One region of the Streptomyces sp. NBC_01410 genome, then DNA from elsewhere that is predicted to be linked to it. Evidence: riboswitches for the same ligand, from Rfam matches in the RefSeq annotation. Region 1 holds a riboswitch; each other region holds the start of a gene.
The links. Region 1 has a riboswitch for cobalamin ahead of OG741_RS09700 (cobalamin biosynthesis protein). Riboswitches for the same ligand answer to the same signal wherever they lie in the genome.

Region 1 (9,788 bases):
GGTGTCGGGATCGTCGTCGCCGAACTCCTCCAGCGTCTCGTCGAGCTTGTCCTCGTCGAGACCGGGCGCGTCGAAGGGATTGCGCCTCCGGCGGTGGGGGAGCGCCAGCAGGGCGGCCTGGCGCACGTCCTCGGCCAGTACGTCGCTCCGCCCCGCCCACGCGGCCAGCGCCGTGGCCGTCCGCGCCATCACGATGTCCGCGCGCATACCGTCGACCTCGAAGGCCGCGCAGGTCGCGGCGATCTGCCGCAGCGCTCCGTCGCCGAGCCGCACCTCCGGCAACAGCGCCCGCGCGGCCACGATCCGCGCCCGCAGAGCCGTCTCCTCGTCCGCCCAGCGCCCGGCGAAGCCGCCGGGATCGTCGTCGTACGCGAGGCGGCGGCGCACCACCTCGACCCGCTGGTCGGGCTCGCGGGAGGCCGCGACCTCGACGGTGAGCCCGAACCGGTCCAGCAACTGCGGCCGCAGTTCGCCCTCTTCGGGGTTCATCGTCCCGACCAGCAGGAAGCGAGCCGCATGCCGTACCGAGACGCCTTCACGCTCGACGTACGAGGCGCCCATGGCGGCCGCGTCGAGCAGCAGGTCCACCAAGTGGTCGTGGAGCAGGTTCACTTCGTCGACGTAGAGGATCCCGCGGTGCGCGTCGGCGAGCAGCCCCGGCTCGAAGGCCTTCACGCCCTCGGCGAGCGCCCGCTCGATGTCGAGCGCGCCGACGAGCCGGTCCTCGGAGGCCCCCACGGGCAGCTCGACCATCCGCGCGGGACGCGCCGTGCCGCCGCCCGCCTCGTGAGGCCCGTCGGGACACGCCGGGTCGGGGGAGGCGGGGTCGCAGGAGAACCGGCACCCGGAGACGACGGAAACCTGCGGTATCAACGCGGAAAGGGCGCGTACGGCGGTCGACTTGGCGGTCCCCTTCTCACCGCGCACGAGCACACCGCCGACGGCGGGCGACACGGCGTTCAGCAGCAGCGCGAGCCGCAGATCGTCCTGCCCGACGATGGCGGTGAAGGGGAAGGGGGTGCTCATGCGCTCTCCTTGTTGTTAAGAATCAGCCGCGCCCAAGGCGCGTGGTCTGGGGCGGAGCCCCGGTCGAAGACCTTCACGCGTCCCCCTCCAGCTCGCCCTCGAGCTCCAGGTACGTCGCCCGCAGCCGCTCCAGCGTCCCCTCGTCCGGTTCCGCCCACAGCCCCCGCTCCGCCGCCTCCAGCAGCCGTTCCGTGATGCCCCGCAGCGCCCAGGGATTGGACTTCTGCATGAACTCCCGGTTCTCCGGATCGAAGACGTACTCCGCCGACAACTTCTCGTACATCCAGTCGTCGACTACTCCCGCCGTCGCGTCGTACCCGAACAGATAGTCCACCGTCGCGGCCATCTCGAACGCGCCCTTGTAGCCGTGCCGCCGCATCGCCGCCATCCAGCGCGGGTTGACCACCCGCGCCCGGAACACGCGGTGCGTCTCCTCGCCGAGGGTGCGCGTCCTGATCTGGTCAGGGACCGCCGAGTCGCCCACGTACGCCTCGGGCGATTCGCCCGTCAGATGGCGCACCATGGCGACCATCCCGCCGTGGTACTGGAAGTAGTCGTCCGCGTCGACGAGATCGTGCTCCCGCGTGTCCACGTTCTTCGCGGCGACCGCGATCCTGCGGAACGCTGTCTCCATGTCCCCGCGCGCCGCACGCCCGTTCAGCCCGCGCCCGTACGCGTAGCCGCCCCACACCGCGTACACCTCCGCGAGGTCTGCGTCGGAGCGCCAGTTCCGTGCGTCGATCAGCGGCAGCAGACCCGCTCCGTACGCCCCCGGCTTGGAGCCGAAGATCCGCGCGGTGGCCCGCCGCCGGTCGCCGTGCAGGGCCGTGTCCTCGTCCGCGTGCGCCCGTACGTAGTTGGACTCGGCCGGTTCGTCCAGCTCCGCCACAGCCCGTACGGCGTCGTCGAGCAGCCCCACCACATGCGGGAAGGCGTCCCGGAAGAAGCCGGAGATACGCACCGTCACATCGATGCGCGGCCGCGCGAGCTCCTCCAGCGGCACCACCGCGAAGCCTGTCACGCGCCGGGACGCGTCGTCCCAGACCGGGCGGCAGCCGAGCAGCGCCAGGATCTCGGCGATGTCGTCGCCCTGGGTGCGCATCGCCGAGGTGCCCCACACCGTCAGGCCGACCGACTTCGGGTAGGCGCCGGTGTCCGTCAGGTAGCGCGCCACCAGTGAGTCGGCGAGCGCCTGGCCGACCTCCCAGGACAGCCGGGACGGGATCGCCTTGGGGTCGACGGAGTAGAAGTTGCGGCCGGTCGGCAGGACGTTGACGAGGCCGCGCGTCGGCGAGCCGGAGGGGCCTGCGGGCACATAGCCGCCGTTCAGGGCCCGCAGGATGTTGCCGATCTCGTCGGTCGTACGGGCGAGGCGCGGCACGACCTCCTCGCAGGCGAAACCCAGCACGGCGACGGCGGCGGGGAGTTCGGTGCCGAGGGTGTCGCGCACCAGGGCCGCGCAGTCGTCGGTGGACCAGCCGCGCTCCTCCATGCCCTCGGCGAGCCGCCGGCACAGCTGCTCCAGCAGATCGATCGCGTCGGCGCCGGTCCGGGCCGGACCCCCGACGAGCGCGGTCAGCTCCACCGGGACCTTCACCGGCGCCCCCGGCTCGGCGAGCAGATCCTTCTCGACCAGCCCGAAGTGCTCGGCGAGTGCGGCCCGCAGCCCCGGCAGCGCGTCGGCCTGCCCGCCCCACACCTGGGAGGCGCGCAGCACGGCCAGGACGAGATTGACCCGGGCCTGCGACTCCGGTCCGCCGCCCAGGATGTGCAGACCGTCCCTGATCTGGACGTCCTTGATCTCGCAGAGATAGCCGTCGATGTGCATGACGAACTCGTCGAAGTCGCCGTCGTCCGGCTGTTCGTCGACATGCAGGTCGTGGTGGAGCTCGGCGGCCTTCACGAGCGTCCAGATCTGTGCCCGTACGGCCGGGGCCTTCGCCGGATCGAGATCGGACACGAGCGCGTACTCGTCGAGGAGCTGTTCGAGCTTTGCCAGATCGCCGTAGGTGTCCGCGCGCGCCATAGGCGGCACGAGATGGTCCACGACGGTGGCGTGGCCGCGGCGCTTGGCCTGGGTGCCCTCGCCCGGGTCGTTGACGATGAAGGGGTAGATCAGCGGCAGTTCGCCCAGCACGGCGTCCGGGCCGCAGCCCGCCGACAGCCCGAGGCCCTTGCCCGGCAGCCATTCCAGGGTGCCGTGCTTGCCCATGTGCACGATCGCGTCCGCGCCGAAGCCCCCCTCGGATGCCGGGGCCTCCAGCCAGCGGTACGCCGCCAGGTAGTGGTGCGAGGGCGGCATGTCCGGGTCGTGGTAGATCGCGATCGGGTTCTCGCCGAAGCCGCGCGGCGGCTGGATCATGACCACGACGTTCTCGAACCGGAGCGAGGCCAGCACGATGTCGTCGCCGTCGACATAGAGCGAGCCCGGCGGCTCGCCCCAGTGCTCCAGCATCGCGTCGCGCAGTCCGGGATCCACGGTGTCGAACCAGGCGCGGTAGTCGGCGAGCGGCACGCGCGCGGGGGCGGCGGCCAACTGCTCCTCGGTCAGCCACTCGACGTCGTGGCCACCGGCGTTGATGAGCCGGTGGATCAGCTCGTCGCCGTTGTCCGGGTGGCCTTCGACGGCGTAACCGGCGTCGCGCAGGGCGTCCAGGACCCGTACCGCCGAGGCCGGGGTGTCCAGGCCCACCGCGTTGCCCACGCGTGAGTGCTTGGTCGGGTAGGCGGTGAAGACCAGGGCAAGCCGCTTCTGCGCGTTCGGCTTGTGCTTCAACTCCGCGTGGCGCACGGCGATTCCGGCGACGCGCCCGGCCCGCTCCGGGTCGGCGACGTACACCGGCACATCGTCGGGGCCCTGCTCCTTGAAGGAGAACGGGACCGTGATCAGCCGCCCGTCGAACTCCGGGATCGCCACCTGCATCGCCGCGTCCATCGGGGACAGCGCCGCGTCCGACGCCTCCCAGACCGCCCGCGAGGACGTCAGGCACAGACCCTGGAGCACAGGGATGTCGAGCTCGGCGAGCGCCCCGATGTCCCAGGCCTCGTCGTCGCCGCCCGCACTGGCGTCGCTCGCGCGCGTGCCGCCGGCGGCGAGCACGGTGGCGATCAGCGTGTCGGCCCTGCCGAGCAGCTCGTACAGACCGGGGTCGGCGCCGCGCAGCGAACCGCAGTACACGGGCAGGGCGTTGGCGTCCCGCTCCTCGATGCGGTCGCAGAGCGTGTCGACGAAGGCGGTGTTCCCCGAGAGCTGGTGGGCCCGGTAGAAGAGCACGCCCACGGTCGGCCGGCCCTCGACGTACGCGCGCGTGCCGTGCAGGCCCCACTCGGGCATCTTCTGCGGCTCGGCGCTGTGCCTGTTCTGCGCGCCTCCGGCACGACCGTGCCCCGTCAGCAGCACGTCCTGGAGGAGGAAGCGCGCCAGCTCGAAGAGGTTCCCCGGACCACCCTCGACCAGATAGCGCAGCGCCTCCGTCACCGCACCCGCGTGCACCGTGGACTCGGCCATCAACTCCGCGTCCGGGACGGCCTCTCCGCCGAGCAGCACCGTCGGAATCCGCGCGGCGCGCAGGGCCGCGAGACCGTCCTCCCAGGCCCGCTTCCCGCCGAGCAGACGTACGACGGCGATGTCGGCGCCCTCGATCAGCGCGGGCAGTTCCTCGGCCACGTCGACACGGGTGGGGTTGCCGATCCGGTACGGCGCCCCGCAGGACCGGGCCGCCAGCAGATCCGTGTCGGCGGTGGACAGCAACAGCACGGTGCTCATGGCGCTCCCGGTGGAATGAAGGGCAGTCCCGTCGGAGCGCCCGACTCGATGAGCCGCAACAGCGCGTCCGTGTCCGCGTGTTCTTCGATCAGATCGCCGAGGCGGTCCAGCTGCTCCTCGCGCAGCGCCCCGAAGCTGGTGTCCGGCGCCGGTACGAAACGCCGCCCGGAAGCCGCTGCCACCTCCCGCAGAAAGGCGCGCCTGAAGCCGTCGCTCTCCAGCGAACCGTGCCAGTGCGTGCCCCACACCGACCCGACCCGGCAGCCGTCCAAGAAGGACTCACCGCCGAGCACTTCGGCGACCCCGTGATGGATCTCGTACCCCTCGACGCTCTCGCCGAGCGCCGTGCCCACGGGCCGCGCCAGGGTCTTGTCCCGGGCGAACCGCACCCGTACCGGCAGCAGCCCGAGCCCGTCGACGGCGCCCGCGCGCGACTCGACCTCGTCCTCGATGTGCTCGCCCAGCACCTGGAAGCCGCCGCAGATGCCGAGCACCGGCCGCCCTTCGGCGGCCCGGCGTACCAGAGCCTCGGCGAGCCCACGCTCGCGCAGCCACGCCAGCGCCTTGACCGTGCCCCTCGTACCCGGCACCACCACCAGATCGGCGTCGGCGAGCTCCTCGGCCCGGTCCACGAAGCGCACGACGACGCCGGGTTCGGCGGCGAGCGCGTCCACGTCCGTGAAGTTCGACATCAGCGGTACGGCGCACACGGCGACGCGCAGCACATCCTCGCCGACGGGCGGCGCGACCACCGACTCCCGTACCGCGCCGCGCAGCGAGACCCGCAGCCCGTCCTCCTCGTCGATGCCGAGACCGTGCGCGAAGGGCAGCACGCCATAGGTGTGCCGCCCGGTCAGTCCGTGCAGCATCTCCAGGCCGGGTTCGAGGAGCGTCACATCCCCCCGGAACTTATTGACCAGATAGCCCGCGATCAGCGCCTGGTCCTCGGGGGCGAGGAGTGCCGTCGTACCGAAGAAGGAGGCGAAGACGCCGCCGCGGTCGATGTCTCCGACCACGAGCACCGGCAGGCGCGCGGCCCGCGCGATGCCCATGTTCACGATGTCCGTACGCCGCAGATTGATCTCGGCCGGACTGCCCGCCCCCTCGCAGATCACGGCTTCATACGTGCCCCGCAGCTCCTCCAGGCACTCCACGACGGTCCCGAACAGGGACTCCTGCCGCCCGCCGTGGTAGCCGCGGGCGCTGAGTTCACCCACAGGCCTGCCCATCAGCACAACCTGACTGGAGCGGTCACTGCCGGGCTTGAGCAGTACCGGGTTCATCAGCGCACTCGGCTCCACGCGGGCCGCCTGCGCCTGCATGGCCTGCGCCCGTCCGATCTCCGCGCCCTCGCGCGTCACGAACGAGTTGAGTGACATGTTCTGCCCCTTGAAGGGCGCGACCTTCACCCCCTGCCGCACCAGCCAGCGGCAGATCCCTGCCGTCACGACGCTCTTGCCCGCGTCTGACGTGGTTCCCGCGACCAGCAGCCCGCCGCCCCTGCGCCCGCTCATCCCCGCCCCTTTTCCGCGCGCCGTGCACGCAGCGCATGCCCCGCGAGGCGCCCCGCCGCGCAGGTCGCGAGTGTCAGCCAGCCGACGCGGCGCGAGAGCCGCACGGCACGTTCGATGTCGCCGAACTGGACAGGGCGGCCCTCACCGTTGAGTACGGGACGGTGCTCGACGCGTCCGGCGTAGGAGAGCGTTCCGCCGAGCCGTACACCGAGCGCACCGGCGAAAGCCGCCTCCACCGGACCCGCGTTGGGGCTCGGATGCTTCTTCGCGTCGTCCCGCCAGGCCCGGGCGGCCCCGCGCGCGTCCCCGCCCGCGAGCACCGCCAGCGCCGCGGTGAGCCGGGCGCCCGGCCAGCCCGCGACGTCGTCGAGCCGGGCTGAGGCCCAGCCGAACCGCCGGTAGCGGGGCGACTTGTGGCCGACCATCGCGTCCAGGGTGTTGACCGCCCGGAAGCCGACCAGCCCCGGCACGCCCGCGAGCGCCCCCCAGACCAGCGCGCCCACCACGGCGTCGGAAGTGTTCTCGGCGACGGATTCGACGACGGCGCGCGCGATCTGCTGCTCGTCCAGGGCCTGCGGATCGCGCCCGCACAGATGCGGCAGCCGCTCCCTGGCCACCTCCACGTCCCCGGCGGCCAGCGCGCCACCGATGGCGCGTGCCTCCCGGCCCAGCGAGGTGCCGCCGACGACGGCCCAGGTGGCGGCGGCGGTCAGTGCGACGGACGTGGCCGAGCGGCCCCGTACGCCACGGCTCAGCAGTGCGGCGGCAGCGGCGGCGCCTCCGGCGCACACCACGGTGTGCAGCGCGCCCCACCCCCGGTGGTCACGCCACAGCACACGCTCGACAGCACCCGCGGCCCGCCCGAACGCGGCGACCGGATGCCCTCGGCGGGGATCGCCCAGAAGCAGGTCACCGGCCAGGCCGGCGGTGGCGCCGTACACGAATCGGCGGTCGGCACGCATGGGTTCAGGCCGTCGTTCCGCCTCGTTGGAACCTCGTACTCACCGCAGGAACCGAACCGCAGCCGCGCATGGCGATATGTCCTCACTCAGGGTGTCCGCGCCCTGGTTCGACGTGACCGGCGGTGAGAGTTCCTGGCTTCCGGGGGAGTGCTCCCCCGTGACAGTGGCGGGACCGCGCCGGATTCGCACCGGCTTCCTCTTCTGCCGCCGTAGATGGCCCCGGCAGTCCACCACGCTGCGAGAACGGGCGTCAACTGGCCTTTGACCTGCACGGGGAGAGTGTGTTGGGGCACACACGCGGGCCGGGTCACCCGATGGGGTGACCCGGCCCGGACCCGCCGAATCCGAAACGGCTGTCAGGTGACGATCAGATAGATCCCGTACGCCACAGCCGCCGCGCAGAGCCCGAAGCACGCGTACGCCCCGGTGCGTGCAAGAACCGCGGAGCCGCCGCTCGTGGCCGCGGACTCCTGCTTGGTCAGGCCCACCACGCCCAGGGTGAACAGACCCACCAGGGCGACAGTGGCGACGAGGCTCACGCCGAAGACGGAGCCGAGTGCTGCCCAGTCGATTTTCATGCTGATCTGTCCTTACACCGTGGCCGGACGCGTCGGCTCGGAGCCGGGAGCGGGGATGGTCGTCTTGAGGTCCTGCGCGGGCGTGCCCGCCGGCGGCGGGGTGACGGCCGCGATGGCGGCGGTCACGACGCCCGCGGGCTCGGCTTCCGTGTCATTGACGTTGGTGTGGTCGACCACCTGGCGGCGGGAGACGAACCAGATCGCGGCGCAGGCGCCGATCAGGAAGGCCGCGACGACCGCGACACCCCAGTCGCCCTGCTTGGTCACGAACTCCGAGCCCGCGGCGACCAGAGCGGCGGCGGGCAGCGTCAGGCCCCAGGCGACGAACATCCGGGTGGCGGTGGACCAGCGGACCACGCCGCCCTTGCGGCCCAGGCCCGCGCCCATCACGGCGCCGGAGCAGGAGTGCGTCGTCGACAGCGAGAAGCCGAGGTTGGAGGAGGCGAGGATGACGCTGGCCGCACTGGTCTGGGCGGCGAAGCCCTGCTGCGGCTGAAGGTCCGTCAGGCCCTTGCCCATGGTGCGGATGATGCGCCAGCCGCCGAGGTAGGTGCCCATCGCGATGGCGAGACCGGCGGAGAGGATGACCCACATCGGGGGGTTGGAGCCGGGCGAGAGCACGCCGCCGGCGACGAGCGCCAGCGTGATGATGCCCATCGTCTTCTGCGCGTCGTTGGTGCCGTGGGCCAGTGAGACGAGGCCCGCCGAGGTGATCTGGCCGGCGCGGTAGCCCTTCGCGGTGGCCTTCGCGTCGGCGTTCTTGCCGATCTTGTACGTCAGGCGGGAGGCCAGGAACGCGGCGATGCCGGCCACCAGGGGGGCGGCGATCGCGGGGATCAGGACCTTGGTGACGACGGTGCCGCCGTTGACGCCGCCGATGCCGACCGAGGCGACCGTGGCGCCGATCAGTCCGCCCATCAGGGCGTGCGAGGAGCTGGACGGCAGACCGATGAGCCAGGTCATCAGGTTCCACAGAATGGCGCCGACGAGCGCCGCGAAGATGACTTCCGGGGTGATGCCGGACTCGGTGACGATGCCGCTGGATATCGTTTTGGCGACTTCGACGGACAGGAACGCGCCGACGAGATTGAGCGCGGCGGACATGGCCACCGCCGTCTTGGGCTTCAGGGCGCCGGTCGAGATGGTCGTCGCCATCGCGTTGGCGGTGTCGTGGAAACCGTTTGTGAAATCGAACACGAGAGCTGTCACGATCACGATCGCTAGCAGCAGCGTGATGTGTTCCATTTACCCAGGCAATCTTTTGACGTCAGTGGCGCGGTGAACGTAGTTAACCTGGATGAACAAAAGGTGAACTAGAACGGGCTTCAGGGTGTCCTGAAGTGGGGATTTACCGCTCCGCTTGTCGGGAGTGGCGGCAGTACCGATGACACACGGCTTTCATGGCGATGTGCGCGATCTCCGTCACCCGCCCGTCCTGTGGCACCCGGCACCGCCTGACAGGATCGCCGCATGACCGATCAGGAGCGGCAGGACGCGATCGAGCGGGCGTGGCGGGACCTCATGGCCACGGCCCGCAGAACGGCGACGGAAGGCCTGGTGGTGGGCACCTCGGGCAATGTCTCGGTACGGGTCGGCCCCCTCGTCCTGGTCACCCCGAGCGGAGTCCCCTACGACCGGCTCACCCCCGAGGACGCCGTCGACCTCGACGGCAACCAGGTCCTCGGCGACCTCGCCCCCACCAGCGAGCTGCCCCTGCACCTGGAGCTCTACCGCAACACCTCCGCCGGCGCCGTGGTCCACACCCATGCCGTGCACGCCACCGCCGTCTCCACCCTCGTCCCCGAACTCCCGCCCATCCACTACATGGCCGGGGCCATGGGCGGCCCCGTCCGCGTCGCGGCGTACGCCCTGTACGGAACCGGGGAACTGGCCCAGAACATGCTGCGCGCCCTGCGCGAACGCACCGCCTGCCTCCTCCAGA
Region 2 (9,788 bases), 900 kb from region 1:
GGGCGAGTCGCAGATGCCGATGACGCGGTCGCCGAGGTGGCGGGCCATGGCCTCGGTGACAAGACCGGCCGGGTTGGTGAAGTTGATGACCCAGGCGTCGGGGGCGAGCCGGGTGACCCGGCGTGCGATGTCGATGGCGACCGGGACGGTGCGCAATCCGTACGCGATGCCGCCCGCGCCGACCGTCTCCTGTCCCAGGACGTCCTCGGCCAGGGCGATCCGCTCGTCGGCCGCGCGGCCCTCCAGGCCGCCGACGCGGATGGCGGAGAAGACGAAGTCCGCGCCGCGCAGGGCCTCGTCGAGGTCGGTGGTGACGGTGATCCGCGGCGCGTCCGGCACTCCTTCGGCCTGGTCGGCGAGGACCCGTGCGATCGCGGTCAGCCGAGCCGGGTCCACGTCGTGCAGGACGACGTGGGTGATACGGCCCTCCGCGTGGTCGCCGAGCAGGGCGCCGTACACGAGCGGCAGGCGGAAGCCCCCGCCGCCGAGGATCGTGAGTCTCATACCTCCACCACCTTCACTCCGGCCTCCTCGACGGTCATTCCGGTCGCGCCGCCGCGCTGGCCGACATGCGGTGGGCCACCCCCGGATAGTCGATCACGAGCCCTTCCGCGTCGAACTCCACATCGCTGCGGAAGTCGCCCGACGCGAAGCGGACGAGCGCACCGGTGTCGGTACGCCCGAGGTGGGTGTACGTCTGCCGAGAGGCGTGCACCGTCAGATCGGGCACCGAGACCCAGGCCATCAGGAACGTCCGCTCGCCCGGCGCCAGATGGAGCCCGTGCCGCAGCACCGGCATGGTGTTGGTGAGCGGACACAGCCCCAGATCGCAGTCGAGCGCGCCGTCCATCTCGGGCAGCCGCTTTCCGTCGGCGGTCCACCGGCCGGCGCCGTCGTGGAGCAGGCGCAGCTCGTGCGAACCGTGGGCGGTCGCGGCGCGCACATGCAGCTCACGAGTCACGAAGTCCTCGTCGGTATCGAGCTCGTACGAGATCCAGTAGACCTCCGGCCGGGTTCCGACCGCGCGCCCCCGGGCCTGGAGCGTTGTGCCCCGGAGCTCGATCCACGAGGTCTCGTACCCCTGGCTCCCGGTGACTTCCCATGTGAGGACGTGCGAGGTGACCATGTCCTCAGCCTAATGAGCGCGCGAAGCCGCGGGCACGGTGACGCGCGCCACGGCGTCCGCGCAGCAGAGTGGCCGATATTTGGCTCAAACCCTACCCATGGGTAGCAGGATTTGCGTTCGAGGGTGGCCGACAGGTGGGATGAGGCGATGCGACCCCCCACACGCATATCAGCGCATCCACGAAATCCGTACGAAGAACTCGCTCAACTGGCAGATCCTGAGCCCGACTTCAGCGTCTACGACCCGAAGGACCCGCTGGAGCTCGGGCTCACCTCCGACCCGGACGACGACGACTGGACACCGCCCAACCACCGTGGCAAGAGCCGGTTCGCGGCGCTGCCCGCGATGGTGAAGCTTACCGCCGCGGCCGTCCTGTGCGCTGTGTGTCTGCTGCTCGCCGACCGGCTCGCGGAGTACTACGCGCAGAGCAGGGCGGCGGACCAGCTCCAGAAGTCCCTCGGGCTCGCCACCAGGCCCGACGTGGACATTCACGGTTTTCCGTTCCTCACCCAGCTGCTCGACGAACGGATCGACCGGGTCGATGTCGCCGTGCCCGATGTCTCGGCCGACCGTGTCTCGCTGGCCGAGGTGCGGGCCACCGCCAAGGACGTACGCATCGTCGGGGACGCCCCGACCTCGATCAAGGGCGCCGTCATCGGCGATCTGGACGGCGAGGTGCTGCTCTCCTTCGACGACCTGAACCGTGAACTGGGCGCCTCACAGCTGAAGTTCACCGGCAGCGGCGCGGACGCGGTCCGGGTGAACGGCGAACTCGCGGTCGCCGGACAGGATCTGCGCGTACAGGCACAGGCGCACATCCAGCGTGACAACGAGCGCTCCCTCACCACCACCCTGGACGGCATGCGGCTCGACATTCCCCGGGTCGCCACCTACCGGCCCGGCAAGGATCCGGATCACTCCGGCCTGCGGCTGCATCGCGAGGCCGCCGAGCGGATCAGCGCCGAAGGCGCCCGGCTGAAGGCGCTGCTCGCCGTGCCCGCGATCGTGGACCGGCTCGGAGTGCCCAGGGAGTATGTGCGCCGGGCCCTGCGGAGCGAGGAGGAGCTCCACCGGCTCACCAGTGCTCCGAAGTTCATCGAGCGGCTGATGAAGGTGAATCTCGTCGATGTCGTACTCGAGCATCCGCAGCTGCTGCGGAAGCTGGGCATCGATCCCGGTCTCGTCGAGGCACTGCTCGCCCTCAAGCCCCCGGAGCTGTCCGAGCGGCTGTCGCTCTCCTTCGAACTGCCCCGCTCTCTGAAGGAGTTGCGGCTCCAGCACATCACCGTGGAGCGCGACGGCATCAAGGCGCGCGTGGTGGGATCCGGCCTGCGCGTCGGGCAGTCCGGCGGCTCCTGAGGTGACCCGGCGCTTTTCCGGTACGGGTACCGCCGCGCACAGCCGTACCGGAAAAGCGGGTCGCCGGGCCTGATCAGGTGTACATCAGTGAGCCGGGCGTGGTCAGCAGCTCGCCCGTCTCCAGCCAGGTCTTGAGGCCGGAGAGGATCATCGGCCAACCGCCGTACAGCTCCTCGTTCGCACCCTCGCGCAGCTGGTCGTGCGTGACGGTGAGCCGGCAGGAGTCGCCGACGGGCTCGATGTCCCAGGTGACCCTCGACGTGCCTTCGGCTTTCACCTCGTCGCTCCAGAGCGCGACCATGCTCTGGACGAGCTTGCGCGGTGGATCGATTTCGAGGATCTCGCCCTCGCCGAGCAGGCCGTCGGCCTTGGGGGAGCTCATCTCGAAGCGCCCGCCGGGCTGCCAGTCCGAGGTGACCCGCATGCCGAAGTTGTACTTGCTCCGGATCTCGGGGTCGGTGATCGCCTCCCAGAGGCGCTCAGGGGTGGTGCGGATGTAAATCTCGAAGACCTTTTCCATGGGGCTCTCCAGTCGGCTCTTGAGGCCGCTGAGTGCGGCCGCCCAGGGTTCCGCGTACTTGCTCACCCACCGGTCGTGGACGAGCCGGATAGGGACGGGGTTCAGGAAGTGGAGCTTTTCCCGGCCACGGCGCCTGGTCACGATCAGGCCGGCTTCCTCGAGCTGCTTGAGGTGCTTCATCACGCCGAAGCGGCTGATGCCGAAGCGTGCCTCGAGCGCGCTGAGCGTCTGCCCGTCCTGACGGAAGAGCTCGTCGAGGAGACTGCGCCGCGTCGGGTCGGCCAGTGCCTTGAACACTTCGTCCATGCCATCCAAAATAGGTGACTGTTTGGTCACATGTCAATGACGCGCCTAGGGTGATCGTGCAGCTGGTTCGCCCTGTCCTCCAGGCAGGCGCGTCGCAAGAGGGAATCCGGTGGGAATCCGGAACTGCCCCGCAGCGGTGAGTGGGAACGACCGCCGTCATACGCACTGGATCCGGCAGCGGATCCGGGAAGCGACGGCCAGTAGGTGCCCGCGTACGCAAACCTCGTACGCGCGGGCGTGCCCATGAGTCCGAAGACCTGCCACTGCCCGTGCGCGAACGCGCGCGGAGATCTCGGTGACCTCGTGGGCGGGTCGGCGGCATGGGCAGACGGGTGTGTCTGCCCTCCTTCGCGTTCCACGAGCTGTCCGAGGTCATGGACGAGTACTCGCGAAGGAGAGTTCCGTGACCAGCACATCCACGGCCGCAGGATCCAGGGCCACCGTCCACGGCTACCCCCGTCAGGGCCCGAACCGGGAACTGAAGAAGGCCGTCGAGGGCTACTGGAAGGGCCGCGTCGACGCCGACGCCCTGCAGGAGACGGCCGCCCGGCTGCGCCGGGCCACCTGGCAGCAGCTCGCGGGCGCCGGTATCCACGAAGTCCCCACCGGAGACTTCTCGTACTACGACCACGTCCTGGACACCAGCGTCATGGTCGGCGCCATTCCCCCGCGTCACCGGGCGGCCGTCGAAGCCGACGCGCTCGACGGCTACTTCGCCATGGCGCGCGGAACACAGGACGTCGCCCCCCTGGAAATGACCAAGTGGTTCGACACCAACTACCACTACCTCGTCCCCGAACTCGGCCCCGACACCGCCTTCGCCGCCAACTGTGCCAAGCAGGCCACCGAGCTGAAGGAAGCGCTCGCGCTCGGACTCACCGCCCGCCCGGTGCTCCTCGGACCGATCACCTATCTGCTGCTCGCCAAGCCCGCGCCCGGAGTCGCTTCCGATTTCCAGCCGCTCACCCTGCTGGACCGGCTGCTGCCCGTGTACGCCGAGGTGCTCCGCGAGCTGCGGGCCGCGGGCGCCGCCTGGGTGCAACTCGACGAACCGGCCCTGGTCCAGGACCAGCCGCCCGCCGTGCTCGGCGCCGCGGGCCGTGCCTACCGCGAGCTCGGAGGGCTCAGGGACCGGCCGAAGCTGCTGGTCGCCTCCTACTTCGACCGGCTCGGCGAGGCGCTTCCCGTCCTGGCCAAGGCCCCCGTCGACGGACTGGCCCTCGACTTCACCGGCCCGGCCCACGCGAACCTCCGCGACCTCGCAGCCGTCGGCGGACTGCCCGGCAAGCGGCTCGTCGCCGGAGTCGTCGACGGCCGCAACGTATGGATCAACGACCTCGGGAAGTCGGCCGCCACCCTCGCCACCCTGCTCGGGCTGGCCGGCCGGGTGGACGTCGCGCCGTCCTGCTCCCTGCTGCATGTGCCGCTCGACGCCGCCGCGGAACGCGATGTCGACACACAGGTCGCCCGCTGGCTGGCCTTCGCCCGCCAGAAGACGGCCGAGGTCGTCACGCTGGCCCGCGGGCTGACCGAGGGCACCGACGCCATCGCCGCCCAACTCGCCGCCAACCGGGCCGACCTGCTCTCCCGCGCCACCTCCGCGCTCACCCGCGACCCCGCCGTTCGCGCGCGCAGCGCGGCCGTCACCGCGGCGGACACCCGGCGCAGTCTCCCGTACGCGCAGCGCGCCGCGGCCCAGCGCGCACGTCTGCGCCTTCCCCTGCTGCCCACGACCACGATCGGCTCGTTCCCGCAGACCGTCGAACTGCGCACCGCACGGGCCGACCTGCGGGCCGGGCGCATCGACACCCAGGGGTACGAGGAGCGCATCGAGGCCGAGATCCGCGAGGTCGTCTCCTTCCAGGAGAAGACCGGAATCGACGTGCTCGTGCACGGCGAGCCCGAACGCAACGACATGGTCCAGTACTTCGCCGAACAGCTCAGCGGCTATCTCGCGACGCAGCACGGCTGGGTCCAGTCGTACGGCACCCGCTGTGTCCGGCCGCCGATCCTGGCAGGCGACGTCTCGCGCCCCGATCCGATGACGGTCCGCTGGACCCGCTACGCCCAGTCGCTCACCGACCGCCCCGTCAAGGGCATGCTCACCGGACCGGTCACCATGCTCGCCTGGTCCTTCGTACGCGACGACCAGCCGCTCGCCCAGACCGCACGCCAGGTCGCCCTCGCCCTGCGTGACGAGGTGAACGACCTTGAGGCGGCGGGCAGTTCGGTGATCCAGGTGGACGAGCCTGCGCTGCGCGAGACGCTGCCGCTGCGCGGCGAGGGCCACGAGGCCTATCTGGCCTGGGCGACGGAGGCCTTCCGGCTGACCACCGGCGGCGTCCGTCCGGACACCCAGATCCATACGCACATGTGCTACGCCGAGTTCGGTGACATCCTCCGGGCGATCGACGACCTCGACGCCGATGTCATCAGCCTGGAGGCCGCCCGCTCCCACATGCAGGTGGCCGGCGAACTCGCCACGGCCGGATATCCGCGCGAGGTGGGGCCCGGTGTCTACGACATCCACTCACCGCGGGTGCCGAGTGCCGAGGAGGCAACCGCGCTGCTGCGGAAGGGACTTGAGGCGATCCCCGCCGAGCGGCTGTGGGTCAACCCCGACTGCGGTCTGAAGACGCGCGGCTGGCCCGAGGTCCGTACCTCACTGGAGCACCTGGTCGCCGCGGCGCGCGAGGTCCGGGCCGGGCTCACGATGTCCTCCTGAGTCGTACGGTTCCGGGGCCTGGCCGCATCGAGCCCGCCCCGGAACCGCTGGGCCGTGTCTGACAAATAGCGCCGTCCGCCCGCAGGGCGGGGTGCGCGGCGTCCGGTGCGTGCAATCGCAAGGCGGAGGATCATCCTCGTACTGGACGTACTTGGATGACTCCGACAACGCAGCGAGTGGGCGTGCCGGGCGTCGCGCGCCAGGCGAGATTTGTCAGACACGGCCTAGCTCGGTCGCTGAAACGCCTGAAGGATCCGTTCCGCCGCCAGCGTCGCCGTCAACTCCCCGTCCCGCACCTGCTGTTCGAGGCCGGGAGCGAGCGCGCGCACACCGGGATGGCTGCGCAGCCGGTCCCGCAGCTCGTCGTGGACCATCGTCCAGGCCCAGTCGATCTGCTGGTCGCGGCGTTTCGCGGCGAGCCTGCCCGTCGAGTCCAGCAGCGCCCGGTGCTGTTCGAGACGCTCCCAGAGAGTGTCGAGCCCAGTGCCCTCCCGCGCGCTGCAGGACAGCACCGGGGGAGTCCAGGCGGCGTCGGCGGGGTGCATCAGCCGCAGCGCACCGGCCAGTTCACGGGCGGCGGAGCGGGCGTCGCGCTCGTGCGGGCCGTCCGCCTTGTTGACGGCGATCACGTCGGCCAGCTCCAGGACGCCCTTCTTGATGCCCTGGAGCTGGTCACCGGTCCTGGCCAGGCTCAGCAGCAGGAAGGAGTCCACCATGTTGGCCACGGCGGTTTCCGACTGGCCGACCCCGACCGTCTCCACGAGCACCACGTCGTAGCCGGCGGCCTCCATCACGATGATGGTCTCGCGGGTCGCCTTGGCCACTCCGCCCAGCGTGCCCGAGGTGGGGGACGGCCGCACAAAGGCGGCCGGATCCACCGCGAGCCGCTCCATCCGGGTCTTGTCGCCCAGGATGGAGCCGCCCGTACGGGTCGACGACGGATCGACGGCGAGGACCGCGACCCGGTGGCCGAGGCCGGTGAGCATCGTGCCGAGCGCGTCGATGAACGTGGACTTGCCGACGCCGGGCACACCGCTGACGCCCACCCGCCGCGCCGTACCCGAGTACGGCAGCAACTCGGTCAGCAGCCGCTGGGCCAGCGCACGGTGATCGGCGCGCGTGGACTCGACGAGTGTGATGGCGCGGGCGATGTACGCCCGCGACCCCTCACGCACGCCTTTGACATAGCTGTCGATGTCGATGACCGGTGGCATGGGCCTACAACTCGTGGCCGAGCGAGGCGCCCAGCGTCTTCACCAGGTCCTGCGCCGCATCCGGGATCACCGTGCCCGGCGGGAAGACCGCGGCGGCTCCGGCCTCGTGCAGCGTCTGGACGTCCTGGGGCGGAATCACCCCGCCCACCACGATCATGATGTCGTTCCGTCCCTCGGCAGCCAGTTGCTCCTTCAGCGCCGGTACGAGGGTGAGATGCCCGGCCGCCAGCGACGACACGCCGACGATGTGGACGTCCGCCTCGACCGCCTGGCGGGCCACCTCCTCAGGCGTCTGGAACAGCGGGCCGACATCCACGTCGAAGCCCAGGTCGGCGAAGGCCGTGGCGATCACCTTCTGGCCGCGGTCATGGCCGTCCTGGCCCATCTTGGCGACCAGGATGCGCGGACGGCGGCCCTCGGCCTGCTCGAACTCCTCCACCAGCGTGCGGGTCTGCTCCACCGCGGGTGACGTCCCTGCCTCGTTCCGGTACACACCGGAGATCGTACGGATCTGCCCCGAGTGCCGCCCGTACACCTTCTCCAGGGCGTCGGAGATCTCACCGACGGTCGCCATCGCACGGGCCGCGTTCACCGCGAGCGCCAGCAGATTGCCCTCCAGACCGGGGCCCGGACCCGACTCGGCGGCCGCGGTCAGCGCGCGCAGCGCGTCCTGGCAGGCGTTCTCGTCCCGCTCCGCGCGCAGCCGCCGCAGCTTCTCGATCTGCTGGGTGCGCACCGAGGAGTTGTCGACCTTGAGCACGTCGATCTGCTCGTCGGTCTCGACGCGGTACTTGTTCACACCGATCACCGGCTGTCGTCCGGAGTCGATTCGGGCCTGCGTACGGGCCGCGGCCTCCTCGACGCGCAGCTTGGGGATGCCCGCGTCGATGGCCTGCGCCATACCGCCGGCGGCCTCGACCTCCTCGATGTGCTGCCAGGCGCGGCGCGCCAGATCGTGGGTGAGCTTCTCGATGTACGCGCTGCCGCCCCAGGGGTCGATGACCCGGCAGGTCCCCGACTCCTGCTGGAGCAGCAGTTGGGTGTTGCGGGCGATGCGCGCGGAGAAGTCGGTCGGCAGGGCCAGCGCCTCGTCGAGGGCGTTGGTGTGCAGCGACTGGGTGTGCCCCTGGGTCGCGGCCATCGCCTCCACGCAGGTGCGGGTGACGTTGTTGAACACGTCCTGCGCCGTCAGTGACCAGCCCGAGGTCTGGCAATGGGTGCGCAGCGAGAGCGACTTGGGGTTCTTCGGGTCGAAGGTCTTCACCAGCTTCGCCCACAGCAGCCGCGCGGCGCGCAGCTTGGCGATCTCCATGAAGAAGTTCATGCCGATCGCCCAGAAGAACGAGAGCCGCGGCGCGAAGGCGTCCACGTCGAGTCCCGCGCCGATACCGGCCCGCAGATACTCCATGCCGTCGGCGAGCGTGTACGCCAGCTCCAGATCGGCCGTCGCACCGGCCTCCTGGATGTGATAGCCGGAGATGGAGATCGAGTTGTAGCGGGGCATCTTCTGCGAGGTGTACGAGAAGATGTCCGAGATGATCCGCATCGAGGGCCGGGGCGGATAGATGTAGGTGTTGCGGACCATGAACTCCTTGAGGATGTCGTTCTGAATGGTCCCGGCCAGCTTCTCGGGCGGTACGCCCTGCTCCTCGGCGGCCACGATGTACAGCGCCAGCACCGGAAGGACGGCGCCGTTCATCGTCATCGACACGCTCATGCGGTCCAGCGGAATGCCGTCGAAGAGCTGCCGCATGTCGTAGATCGAGTCGATGGCCACACCGGCCATACCGACATCGCCCGTCACCCGGGGATGGTCACTGTCGTAGCCGCGGTGGGTCGGCAGGTCGAAGGCGACCGAGAGACCCTTCTGTCCGGCGGCGAGATTGCGCCGGTAAAAGGCGTTGGACTCCTCGGCGGTGGAGAACCCGGCGTACTGACGGATCGTCCACGGCTGATTGACGTACATCGTCGGGTAGGGGCCGCGCAGATAGGGCGCGATGCCCGGATACGTGCCGAGAAAGTCCAGCCCGGCCAGATCCTCGTCCGTGTACAGCGGCTTGACGGGAATGCCCTCGGGCGTCTCCCACACCAGATCGGCCGCGCCCTTGCCGGTGGAGTCCTTGACGGCGCTGCGCCACTGGTCCCCGGACACGCCGGAGGCGCTGCCGGGCCCGAGTTCGACACCTGAGAAGTCGGGGATGCTCATCACGCCACTCCCATCCGGTCCAGCGCGGAGGTCAGGACGGCGACCGCGTCGCCGCCCGCGACGACGAACTCGTCGACTCCGGCACGTACATACGTCTCGCGCTGCTCACCGGGACGGCCCGCGAGGAACACCCGCAGGGCTCCGGCCGCCTTCAGCGCCTCGGCCACCGGCGCGGCCTGCTCGGCGTAGAGCGTGTCACTGGAGCAGACGCACGCCACGCTCGCTCCACTTGCGGTGAACGCCTCGGCGACCGAGGCCGCGTCGACGGACACCGGGTCATGGACCGGTTCGATGCCGCCCGCCTGGAAGAGGTTCGCGGCGAAGGACGCGCG
Region 3 (9,788 bases), 3.6 Mb from region 1:
GGGACTACCAGCCAGAGGTCGTCGAATCGCTCGCCAGAGTCCTTGCCCGAGGCGGTCTGGCCCCGGTGCCGCCTGGGTAACCCATGGGTAATGAGCGAGCCTCCAGCTCGGCATGGTTGGATGCGAAGGAAGGCACAAAACAGGTGTCCGGGGGCAGTGACCCGAGCGACCGGCAGGCGGGAATCGTGAGGATCTTCGGGAAGGTACGGCATCGGCCCTCCGCCTCGTGGCGGCAGGCCACCGACCGCGCGTTCACGCTGATCGGCGACGGCCGGTACGAGGACGCGGGCGCGCTGCTGACAAGGGCGGCGGACCTGGAGCCCTGGCTCTCGGAGTCCTGGTTCAACCTTGCACTTCTGCACAAGTTCCGGCACGACTGGGAGCAGGCCCGCGCCGCCGGCCTGCGGGCCGTCGCGCTGCTGGACAAGGAGACCGGCGCCCCCGACTGGTGGAACGTCGGGATCGCCGCCACCGCCCTCCAGGACTGGCCGCTGGCCCGCCGCGCCTGGCAGGCCTACGGACTCAAGGTGCCCGGCGCGGCCGCGGCGAACGGCGAGCCGGTCGGCATGGAGCTCGGCAGCGCCGCCGTACGGCTGTCGCCCGAGGGCGAGGCCGAGGTGGTGTGGGGCCGCAGGCTTGATCCGGCACGGATAGAAGTGCTCTCGATCCCGCTGCCGTCCTCCGGGCGGCGCTGGGGCGAGGTCGTCCTGCACGACGGCGTGCCGCACGGCGAGCGGACCACCACCGCCGGGCCCTCGTACCCCGTGTTCGACGAGATCGAGCTCTGGGCGCCCTCTCCCGTCCCCACCTGGGTGGTGCTGCTGGAAGCCGCGACCGAGGCCGACCGGGACGCCCTGGAGCAGCTCGCCTCCGACGCCGGCTTCGCCGCCGAGGACTGGTCCTCCTCCGTGCGGCTGCTGTGCCGGGCCTGCTCCGAGAGCCGGATGCCCAGCGCCGAGGGCGAGGGCGAGCACCTGGACCCGCACGACCACAGCGAGCCGGGCCACCCGGGACCGCTGGGCCACCGCACAGCGGGCGATCTGTGGTCGCCGGAGCGCGAGTGCGGGATCGCCGCCCCCGCCGGGCTGGTCCGGGGCCTGCTGGACGGCTGGGTCGCCGACAGCCCCGGCACCCGTGAGTGGCGGGATCTCGAAGAAGTCTGCTGACCGAGGGCCGTAGGCTGTACGGGATCGATTCGGGTTCCCAGGAAGGCGCAGAAGCGGCCATGGCGCAGCAGCAGACGGACGAGCAGGTGAACGACGGCTTCGTCGTCGACACGGAGAACTGCGAGGAGCGCGAGCTGGCGTACCGCGAGCGCGGCACGGCCCGCCCGATCACGGTCGTCGGCAACCCCGTGCTCCACAAGGAGTGCAAGGACGTCACCGAGTTCGACGACAAGCTCGCGGCTCTGATCGACGACATGTTCGCCAGCCAGAAGGCGGCGGAGGGCGTGGGCCTTGCCGCCAACCAGATCGGCGTCGACCTCAAGGTCTTCGTGTACGACTGCCCCGACGACGACGGCCGACGTCACACCGGTGTCGTCTGCAACCCGGTGCTGGAGGAGCTGCCGCCGGAGCTGCGCGTCCTCGACGACTCCAACGAGGGCTGCCTCTCCGTCCCGACGGCCTACGCCTCGCTGGCCCGCCCCGACTACGCGGTGGTGCGCGGCCAGGACGCCGAAGGCAATCCGATCAAGGTGCGCGGCACGGGCTACTTCGCCCGCTGCCTCCAGCACGAGACGGACCATCTGTACGGCTACCTGTACATCGACCGGCTCTCCAAGCGGGACCGCAAGGACGCGCTGCGCCAGATGGAAGAGGGCACGCCGCGCTACGAGACCGTCCCCAAGGCCTGATCCTTCGGGGAGCGCCTGCCGGGGCGGTGCGTCACGCGACGCCGTGCAGCGGGCCCCGGAAGGTGCGGCGGTAGGCGTGCGGCGTGGTGCCGAGCGTCCGCAGGAAGTGGTGGCGCAGTGCGGCCGCGTTGCCGAAGCCGGCGCGGCCCGCGATCGCGTCCACCGTCTCGTCCGTCGTCTCCAGCAACTCCTGTGACAGCAGCACCCGTTGGCGCAGCAGCCAGCGGTAGGGAGTGGTGCCCGTCTCCTGCTGGAAGCGGCGGGCGAAGGTACGCGGCGACATATGCGCCCGGGCGGCGAGCTGCTCGACGGTCAGCTCGACGTCCAGATGCCGCTCCATCCAGGCCAGCACCTCGCCGACCGTGTCGCACGAGGTGCGCGGCAGCGGGCGGTCGATGTACTGCGCCTGGCCGCCGTCGCGGTGCGGCGGCACCACCATGCGGCGGGCGATGCTGTTGGCGGTCTCGGGGCCGTGCTCCTGGCGTACGACATGGAGGCAGGCGTCGATCGCCGCCGCGGTGCCGGCCGAGGTGATCACCGGCCCCTCGTCGACGTACAGCACATCGGGGTCGACGAGGGCCCGCGGACAGCGCTCGGCCAGGGCACGGGCGTGCCGCCAGTGGGTGGTGCAGCGGCGGCCGTCGAGCAGCCCGGCGGCACCGAGGACGAAAGCGCCGGTGCAGACGCTCAGCACGCGCGCACCGCGGTCGACGGCGCGGCGCAGCGCGTCGAGCAACTCCTGGGGATACTCGCGGGTCGGGTAGGAACCGCCGGTGGGCACGGCGATGAGATCAGCGTCCTCCAGCCGTTCGAGGCCGTACGGAGTGCTGATGGTGAACCCCGCATGCGTGCGCAGGACGGGGCCCTCGGCGGAGACTGCCGCGAAGTCGTACACGGGCAGTCCGTCGTCGCTGCGGTCGAGGCCGAAGATCTCGCTGACGACCCCGAGCTCGAAGGGATGCACGTCCTCCAGGAGGACGGCGGCCACGTTTTTCAGCATGGGACCATTGTGGCAGCAATTCGATGATTCATGACAGTCCTGCCACTGACTTTCTTGGCGCGCGAGGACGACAGTGGACGGCATGAACACATTCCTCGAGTACCTCTTCGTCATCGCCCTCCTCGGGCTCGTCCTCCTTCCCGCACTGGTGGGAAACGTCAGGGAGCGCATCGTCGACCGCCAGCTGCGCGAGGCGGAGCTGGGCCGGAGGGACGTGCGCCGGGCCAGGCTGCTTCAGGCCGAGCTGCGAGAGGCCCGGCGTCGTTCCTCGACCACTGCTCGGGTCCGTGCTCCGGTGCGCACGCCGGTCCCGTCGAGGACGATCGTGAGCCCGAAGCCCACGCCCGTCTCCCGCCGGAACGCGGCAGCGGTGAAGGCCCCGTGCAATGCGGAGTAGCGGTCCGTGGGCCGTCAAGCCGATGGTGCGCCGAACCACTTGGGCAGCCGGCCGAGCAGATCCTGCTGGTCGTCACCGACCCACGCCACATGGCCGTCCGGTCGCAACAGCACAGCGGGCACGTCCAGTTCCTCGCTGAGGTCGACGACGTGGTCGACCCGGTCCGCCCAGCCCTCCACCGAGAGCCGGCCGGTCTGGTCGAGCAGCAGCCCGCGGCCGCCGTGCATCAGCTCGTAGAGGCGACCCTGCTTCAGCTTCACGTCCCGCAGCCGCCGGCCGAGCAGTTCATGGCCCTCGCCGAAGTCGTAGCGGACCCCGATCGCGGTGATCTTCTCGGTCAGGTACCGGTTCACGTCCTCGAAGTCCATCAGTTCCGACACCAGCCGGCGCACTGACCGGGGACCCGGCTCGGGGGACATCAGCAGCATCATCGCGCGGGTGTTCTCCAGCACGTCGGCGGCGACCGGGTGCCGTTCGGTCTGGTAGCTGTCCAGCAGCCCCTCCGGCGCCCAGCCGCCCACCTCGGCGGCCAGTTTCCAGCCGAGATTGAACGCGTCCTGGATGCCGAGGTTGAGCCCCTGCCCGCCGGCCGGCGGGTGGATGTGCGCCGCGTCGCCCGCCAGCAGCACCCGGCCGACCCGGTAGCGCTCGGCCAGCCGGGTGGCGTCGCCGAAGCGGGAGAGCCAGCGCGGCGAGTGCACGCCGAAGTCGGTACCCGCGAACACCCGCAGCTGCTTCTTCACCTCCTCGAGGGTCGGCGGGACCGAGCGGTCCTCGGCCAGCCCTTCGGCGGGTACGACGACGCGGTACACCCCGCCCCCGAAGGGTCCGACGCCGAACCGGAACTGGGTCTTGCGGACTTCGGCCACCACGGCGGCCACCGTCTCCTGCGGTACGGCCACCTCCATCTCGCCCAGCAGCGTCTCGACCCTGGTGGGCTCACCGGGGAAGCCGACGCCGAGCAGCTTGCGCACCGTGCTGCGGCCGCCGTCGCAGCCGACGAGGTAGCGCGAGCGCAGCTGTGTGCCGTCGGCCAGCTCGGCGGTCACCCCGTCGTCGTCCTGGCTCAGCCCGACCAGCTCGCAGCCGCGCCGGATATCGACGCCGACTTCGGTGGCGTGCTCGGTCAGCAGGCGGTCGGTGATGGTCTGCGGGATGCCGAGGACATACGGATGTGCGGTGTCCAGCCGCTCCGGCGACGGCTTCGGGATGCCGGCGTAGAAACCACCGACCGGGTACTGCTGGCCGAGCGCGAGGAACCGCTCCAGCAGACCGCGCTGATCCATCACCTCGACGCTGCGCGCGTGCAGACCGAGCGCGCGGACAAACCTGGTCGGCTCCGTCTCCTTCTCCAGCACGAGCGCGTGCACGCCGTGCAGCCGCAACTCGCAGGCCAGCATCAAGCCGGTCGGTCCACCGCCGGCAATGATCGCGTCAATCATGAAATCCCCCATTCGATTCGACAAAGCACACGTACTTCGCGAATCCCTGATTTACGCAGGTCCTGGCTTCGGCTGACGATTCTGCGCCACGCCCCGGGTCTTGCCGCAAGGCCCCCTGTGCGCTATATGTTGAAAGTGGCAAGGAGTGGGCAAGCTCCTTGCCTTTACTTTTGTCGGCACGAGCAACGACAAGGCCGGGCGGATGCACCCCTGCATCCGCCCGGCCGGTTCTCCCGTCCCCCCGTGACGGGAGAGATCTGTGAGGTCTCGAGTGAGGCCTAGAAGTCGTCGTCGAAGCCGACCGAGCCCTCCACCGCCACCTGGTACGCGGACGGACGGCGCTCGAAGAAGTTCGTCAGCTCCTGGACGCCCTGGAGCTCCATGAAGGAGAACGGATTCTCCGAGCCGTACACCGGGGCGAAGCCGAGCCGGGTGAGCCGCTGGTCGGCGACGCACTGCAGGTATTCGCGCATCGACTCGGTGTTCATGCCGGGCAGACCGTCGCCGCACAGATCGCGGCCGAACTGCAGCTCCGCCTCGACGGCCTCCCTCAGCATGTCGGTGACCTGCTGCTGGAGTTCGTCGTCGAAGAGCTCGGGCTCCTCCTTGCGGACCGTGTCCACGACCTCGAAGGCGAAGTTCATGTGCATGGTCTCGTCGCGGAAGACCCAGTTGGTGCCGGTGGCCAGGCCGTGCAGCAGGCCGCGGGAGCGGAACCAGTAGACGTACGCGAACGCGCCGTAGAAGAACAGCCCCTCGATGCAGGCCGCGAAGCAGATCAGATTCAGCAGGAAGCGCCGCCGGTCGGCCTTCGTCTCCAGCCGGTCGATCTTCTCGACCGAGTCCATCCACTTGAAGCAGAACTGGGCCTTCTCGCGGATGGAGGGGATCTCCTCCACCGCGTCGAACGCGGCCGCGCGGTCATCCGGATCGGGGAGGTAGGTGTCGAGCAGCGTCAGATAGAACTGGACGTGCACGGCCTCCTCGAAGAGCTGACGGCTCAAGTAGAGCCGCGCCTCGGGGGAGTTGATGTGCTTGTAGAGCGTGAGCACCAGGTTGTTGGAGACGATCGAGTCGCCGGTCGCGAAGAACGCGACCAGCCGGCCGATCATGTGCTGCTCGCCCGGCGTGAGCTTGGCGAGGTCGGCGACGTCGGAGTGGAGGTCGACCTCCTCGACGGTCCAGGTGTTCTTGATCGCGTCGCGGTAGCGCTCGTAGAAGTCCGGGTAGCGCATCGGACGCAGGGTCAGCTCGAAGCCCGGGTCGAGGAGATTCTTGTTCTCGGTAGTGGTCATTACTGGCAGGCCTCGCAGGACTCGGGGTTTTCGAGGGAGCAGGCGATCGCGTCGTCGTCGGGCGCGGACGCCTGCTGCACGGGAATGGTCGCCTGCGACTGGGCGGCGCGGGCGATCCGGGTCGCCGGGCGTGAGCGCAGGTAGTACGTCGTCTTCAGGCCCTGCTTCCAGGCGTACGCGTACATCGAGCTGAGCTTCCCGATGGTCGGCGTCTCCAGGAACAGGTTCAGCGACTGCGACTGGTCCAGGAACGGAGTACGGGCGGCGGCCATGTCGATCAGGCCGCGCTGCGGGATCTCCCACGCCGTGCGGTACAGCGCGCGGACATCGGAGGGGATCCAGTTGAAGCCCTGCACCGAGCCGCTGGACTCGCGCAGCGCCTCGCGGGTCTGCGCGTCCCATACGCCCAGCTGCTTCAGCTCCTCCACGAGATAGGCGTTGACCTGGAGGAACTCACCGCTGAGCGTCTCGCGCTTGAACAGGTTGGAGACCTGGGGCTCGATGCACTCGTACACGCCCGCGATCGAGGCGATGGTGGCGGTCGGCGCGATGGCGAGGAGGAGCGAGTTGCGCATGCCGCTCTTCGCCACCCGCGCGCGCAGGGCGTCCCAGCGCTCGGGCCAGTTGAGCTCGACGTCGTAGTGGTCGGGGTGCAGCACGCCACGGGCCGCGCGGGTCTCGGACCAGGCGGGCAGCGGGCCGTTGCGCTCGGCGAGCGAGCAGGACGCCTCGTACGCGGCGAGCATGATCCGCTCGGCGATCCTCGTGGAGAGCGCCTTCGCCTCGGGGGAGTCGAAGGGCAGGCGCAGCTTGAAGAAGACGTCCTGAAGACCCATCGCGCCCAGGCCTACCGGACGCCACCTGGCGTTGGAACGGCCCGCCTGCTCGGTCGGGTAGAAGTTGATGTCGACGACCCGGTCGAGGAAGGTCACGGCGGTACGGACGGTCTCGTCCAGGCGCTCCCAGTCGATGCCGTCGCCCGCGACGAACGAACCCAGGTTGACCGAGCCGAGGTTGCACACGGCGGTCTCGCCGTCGTCCGTGACTTCGAGGATCTCGGTGCACAGGTTGGAGCTGTGCACGACCCGGCCGGGCTCGGCGGTCTGGTTGGCGGTGCGGTTGGAGGCGTCCTTGAAGGTCATCCAGCCGTTGCCGGTCTGGGCGAGCGTACGCATCATCCGGCCGTACAGCTCGCGCGCCGGGATGGCCTTGCGGGCCAGGCCCTGGGCCTCCGCCTTGCGGTACGCGGCGTCGAACTCCTCGCCCCACAGGTCGACCAGCTCGGGCACATCGGCGGGCGAGAACAGCGACCACTCGGCGTCGGCCTCGACGCGGCGCATGAACTCGTCCGGGATCCAGTGCGCGAGGTTGAGGTTGTGCGTACGCCGCGCGTCCTCACCGGTGTTGTCGCGCAGCTCCAGGAACTCCTCGATGTCCGCGTGCCAGGTCTCCAGATAGATCGCGGCCGCGCCCTTGCGCCGGCCGCCCTGGTTCACGGCGGCGACCGAGGCGTCGAGGGTCTTCAGGAACGGCACGATGCCGTTGGAGTGCCCGTTGGTGCCGCGGATCAGCGAACCGCGGGCGCGGATACGGGAGTACGAGAGGCCGATACCACCCGCGTGCTTGGACAGGCGGGCGACCTGGTGGTAGCGGTCGTAGATCGAGTCCAGCTCGTCAAGGGGGGAGTCCAGCAGATAGCAGGACGACATCTGCGGGTGGCGGGTCCCGGAGTTGAAGAGCGTGGGCGAGGAGGGGAGGTAGTCGAGCCTGCTCATCAGCCGGTAGAGCGCGGCGACCTCGTCGAGGGCGCGGGTGCTGTTGTCCTCCGCGAGGCCCGAGGCGACGCGCAGCATGAAGTACTGCGGGGTCTCGATCACCTGACGGGTGATCGGATGCCGCAGCAGATAGCGGCTGTAGAGGGTGCGCAGACCGAAGTAGCCGAAGCGGTCGTCCGCGTCCCGGTCGATCAGCGCGTCCAGCCGGGCGGCGTGCAGCGCCACGAACTCGGCCGTGCGGTCGGCGATCAGGCCCTCGCGGTGGCCGACGGCGACCGAGGCGGAGAAGGAGACCGCGCCCTGTCCGGCTGCCTCGTCGGCGATATGACGGGTCAGCAGGCGGGCGGCGAGCCGGGAGTAGGCAGGGTCCTCGGAGATCAGCCCCGCGGCCGCGTCGGTGGCCAGGCTCCGGAGTTCGGCCGCGTCCGAACCGGCGTGCCGGCCGCGCAGCGCGGCGGCGGCGACACGGCCGGGGTCGGTGTCGGGCAGATCGGCGGTGAGACCCGTCAGGGTCCGCAGAAGGGCGGTCCCGGGGCCGTCGGCCACCTGCTCGGAGATGCCTGAAGCCGGATCGGCTGGCGCGATGGTCACGTGGTGCTCTCCCTCGCTCGGCTCTGGGCCGGCGGGGGGAGGGGGTCACGGGCGCGCGTCAGGGGACGGCTCACCGCGTCCACCGGCCCAACCGCGAGGCCCGGACGTGTCGGCACCCGGTTCGGTCGAGCCGGATGCACCGTCGGCAGGTCTTCGGACTGGTGGGGTACGACAAAGCGCACCGCATCACACCGTTGCGGGACAGTTCCGGATTCGCACCGGATTCCCCTGCGGCGACAGCGAGCATGAGCATACATGTGGGGGCGGGGAGTTGCCGCACCCACCACATGTTGTGTCGGGGCGGCTACGGGGTGCGGGGTGCGCCTGCGGCGGGCTTGTTCCCCACCCCGCCCCTTCCCTTAACCGGGGCTCCGCCCCGGACCCCGCTCCTCAAACGCCGGAGGGGCTGAATATGCGGCTCGGCCGCACATCCAGCCCGTCCGGCGTTTGAGGACATGCGGCCGAAGGTCGCATTCGGGTCTGGGGGCTTGCCCCCGGATCGGGAAGGGGCGGGTAGGGGAACAGCCCCGCGCAGCGGCACCCGCGCCACGTCCGACCGTCAGTGACCCGCGCCCGCCGTCGCCGACGGCAGTTCCGCCTTCACGCCCGGATCCCCCGCGTCCGCCGTGTAGTCCGACGGCGATGTCTCGTCGACGCCCTCCGGCGCCTTCAACGCCCGCAGTACGAACGTCAGCACCACCGTCACCACCACGTTCAGCACGAACGCCGTCAGACCGATGTACCCGATCTCGCCGAAGCCCGGAATCTCCGCCGACGAGCCGCCGAAGTGCTTCTGCGTCGGGCTGGCCACTCCGTACGCCGCCGCTGTGCCGTAGATCATGCCGACAGCCCAGCCCGCCAGCAGTGCCCAGCGGTGGAACCAGCGGGTGAACAGGCCGCCCACCAGCGAGGGGAAGGTCTGGAGGATCCAGATGCCGCCCAGAAGCTGGAAGTTGATGGCCACCGTCTTGTCCATCGTCAGGACGAAGGCCAGCGCGCCGACCTTCACCAGGAGGGACACCAGCTTGGAGACCTTGGTCTCCTGCGCGGGCGTCGCGTCCGGCTTGATGAAGTCCTTGTAGATGTTCCGCGTGAACAGATTCGCCGCCGCGATCGACATGATCGCCGCCGGCACCAGCGCCCCGATGCCGATCGCCGCGAAGGCGACACCGGCGAACCAGTCGGGGAACATGTTCTCGAACAGCTGCGGGATGGCCAGCTGACCGTTCTTCACCTTCACGCCCGCCGCGATCGCCATGAAGCCGAGCAGCGCCAGCAGGCCCAGCATCAGTGAGTACAGCGGCAGAATCGTGGTGTTGCGCCGGATCACGTCGCGGCTGCGCGAGGAGAGCGTCGCCGTGATCGAGTGCGGATACATGAACAGCGCAAGGGCGGACCCCAGTGCCAGCGTGGCGTAACCCCACTGGCCCGCC

Region 2: another riboswitch for cobalamin. It lies ahead of metE (5-methyltetrahydropteroyltriglutamate--homocysteine S-methyltransferase); the one in region 1 lies ahead of OG741_RS09700 (cobalamin biosynthesis protein).
Region 3: another riboswitch for cobalamin. It lies ahead of OG741_RS26420 (ribonucleoside-diphosphate reductase subunit alpha); the one in region 1 lies ahead of OG741_RS09700 (cobalamin biosynthesis protein).

Annotation. Positions count from the first base shown of each region.
Region 1 is NZ_CP109530.1:2,089,603-2,099,390, reverse strand. It holds gene OG741_RS09715 (putative cobaltochelatase) at 1-1,026, opposite strand, end outside; gene cobN (cobaltochelatase subunit CobN) at 1,100-4,792, opposite strand; gene OG741_RS09705 (cobyric acid synthase) at 4,789-6,306, opposite strand; gene OG741_RS09700 (cobalamin biosynthesis protein) at 6,303-7,268, opposite strand; cobalamin riboswitch at 7,374-7,516, opposite strand; gene OG741_RS09695 (hypothetical protein) at 7,625-7,846, opposite strand; gene OG741_RS09690 (anion permease) at 7,859-9,091, opposite strand; gene OG741_RS09685 (class II aldolase/adducin family protein) at 9,317-9,788, shown strand, end outside.
Region 2 is NZ_CP109530.1:1,192,703-1,202,490, reverse strand. It holds gene OG741_RS05575 (6-phospho-beta-glucosidase) at 1-504, opposite strand, end outside; gene OG741_RS05570 (putative glycolipid-binding domain-containing protein) at 539-1,126, opposite strand; gene OG741_RS05565 (DUF2993 domain-containing protein) at 1,274-2,485, shown strand; gene OG741_RS05560 (ArsR/SmtB family transcription factor) at 2,559-3,311, opposite strand; cobalamin riboswitch at 3,358-3,591, shown strand; gene metE (5-methyltetrahydropteroyltriglutamate--homocysteine S-methyltransferase) at 3,715-6,036, shown strand; gene meaB (methylmalonyl Co-A mutase-associated GTPase MeaB) at 6,261-7,250, opposite strand; gene scpA (methylmalonyl-CoA mutase) at 7,255-9,456, opposite strand; gene OG741_RS05540 (methylmalonyl-CoA mutase family protein) at 9,456-9,788, opposite strand, start outside.
Region 3 is NZ_CP109530.1:5,697,098-5,706,885, forward strand. It holds gene OG741_RS26385 (HD-GYP domain-containing protein) at 1-80, shown strand, start outside; gene OG741_RS26390 (hypothetical protein) at 186-1,166, shown strand; gene def (peptide deformylase) at 1,226-1,855, shown strand; gene OG741_RS26400 (GlxA family transcriptional regulator) at 1,887-2,855, opposite strand; gene OG741_RS26405 (hypothetical protein) at 2,938-3,252, shown strand; gene rox (rifampin monooxygenase) at 3,267-4,694, opposite strand; gene OG741_RS26415 (ribonucleotide-diphosphate reductase subunit beta) at 4,973-5,989, opposite strand; gene OG741_RS26420 (ribonucleoside-diphosphate reductase subunit alpha) at 5,989-8,355, opposite strand; cobalamin riboswitch at 8,482-8,649, opposite strand; gene mctP (monocarboxylate uptake permease MctP) at 8,915-9,788, opposite strand, start outside.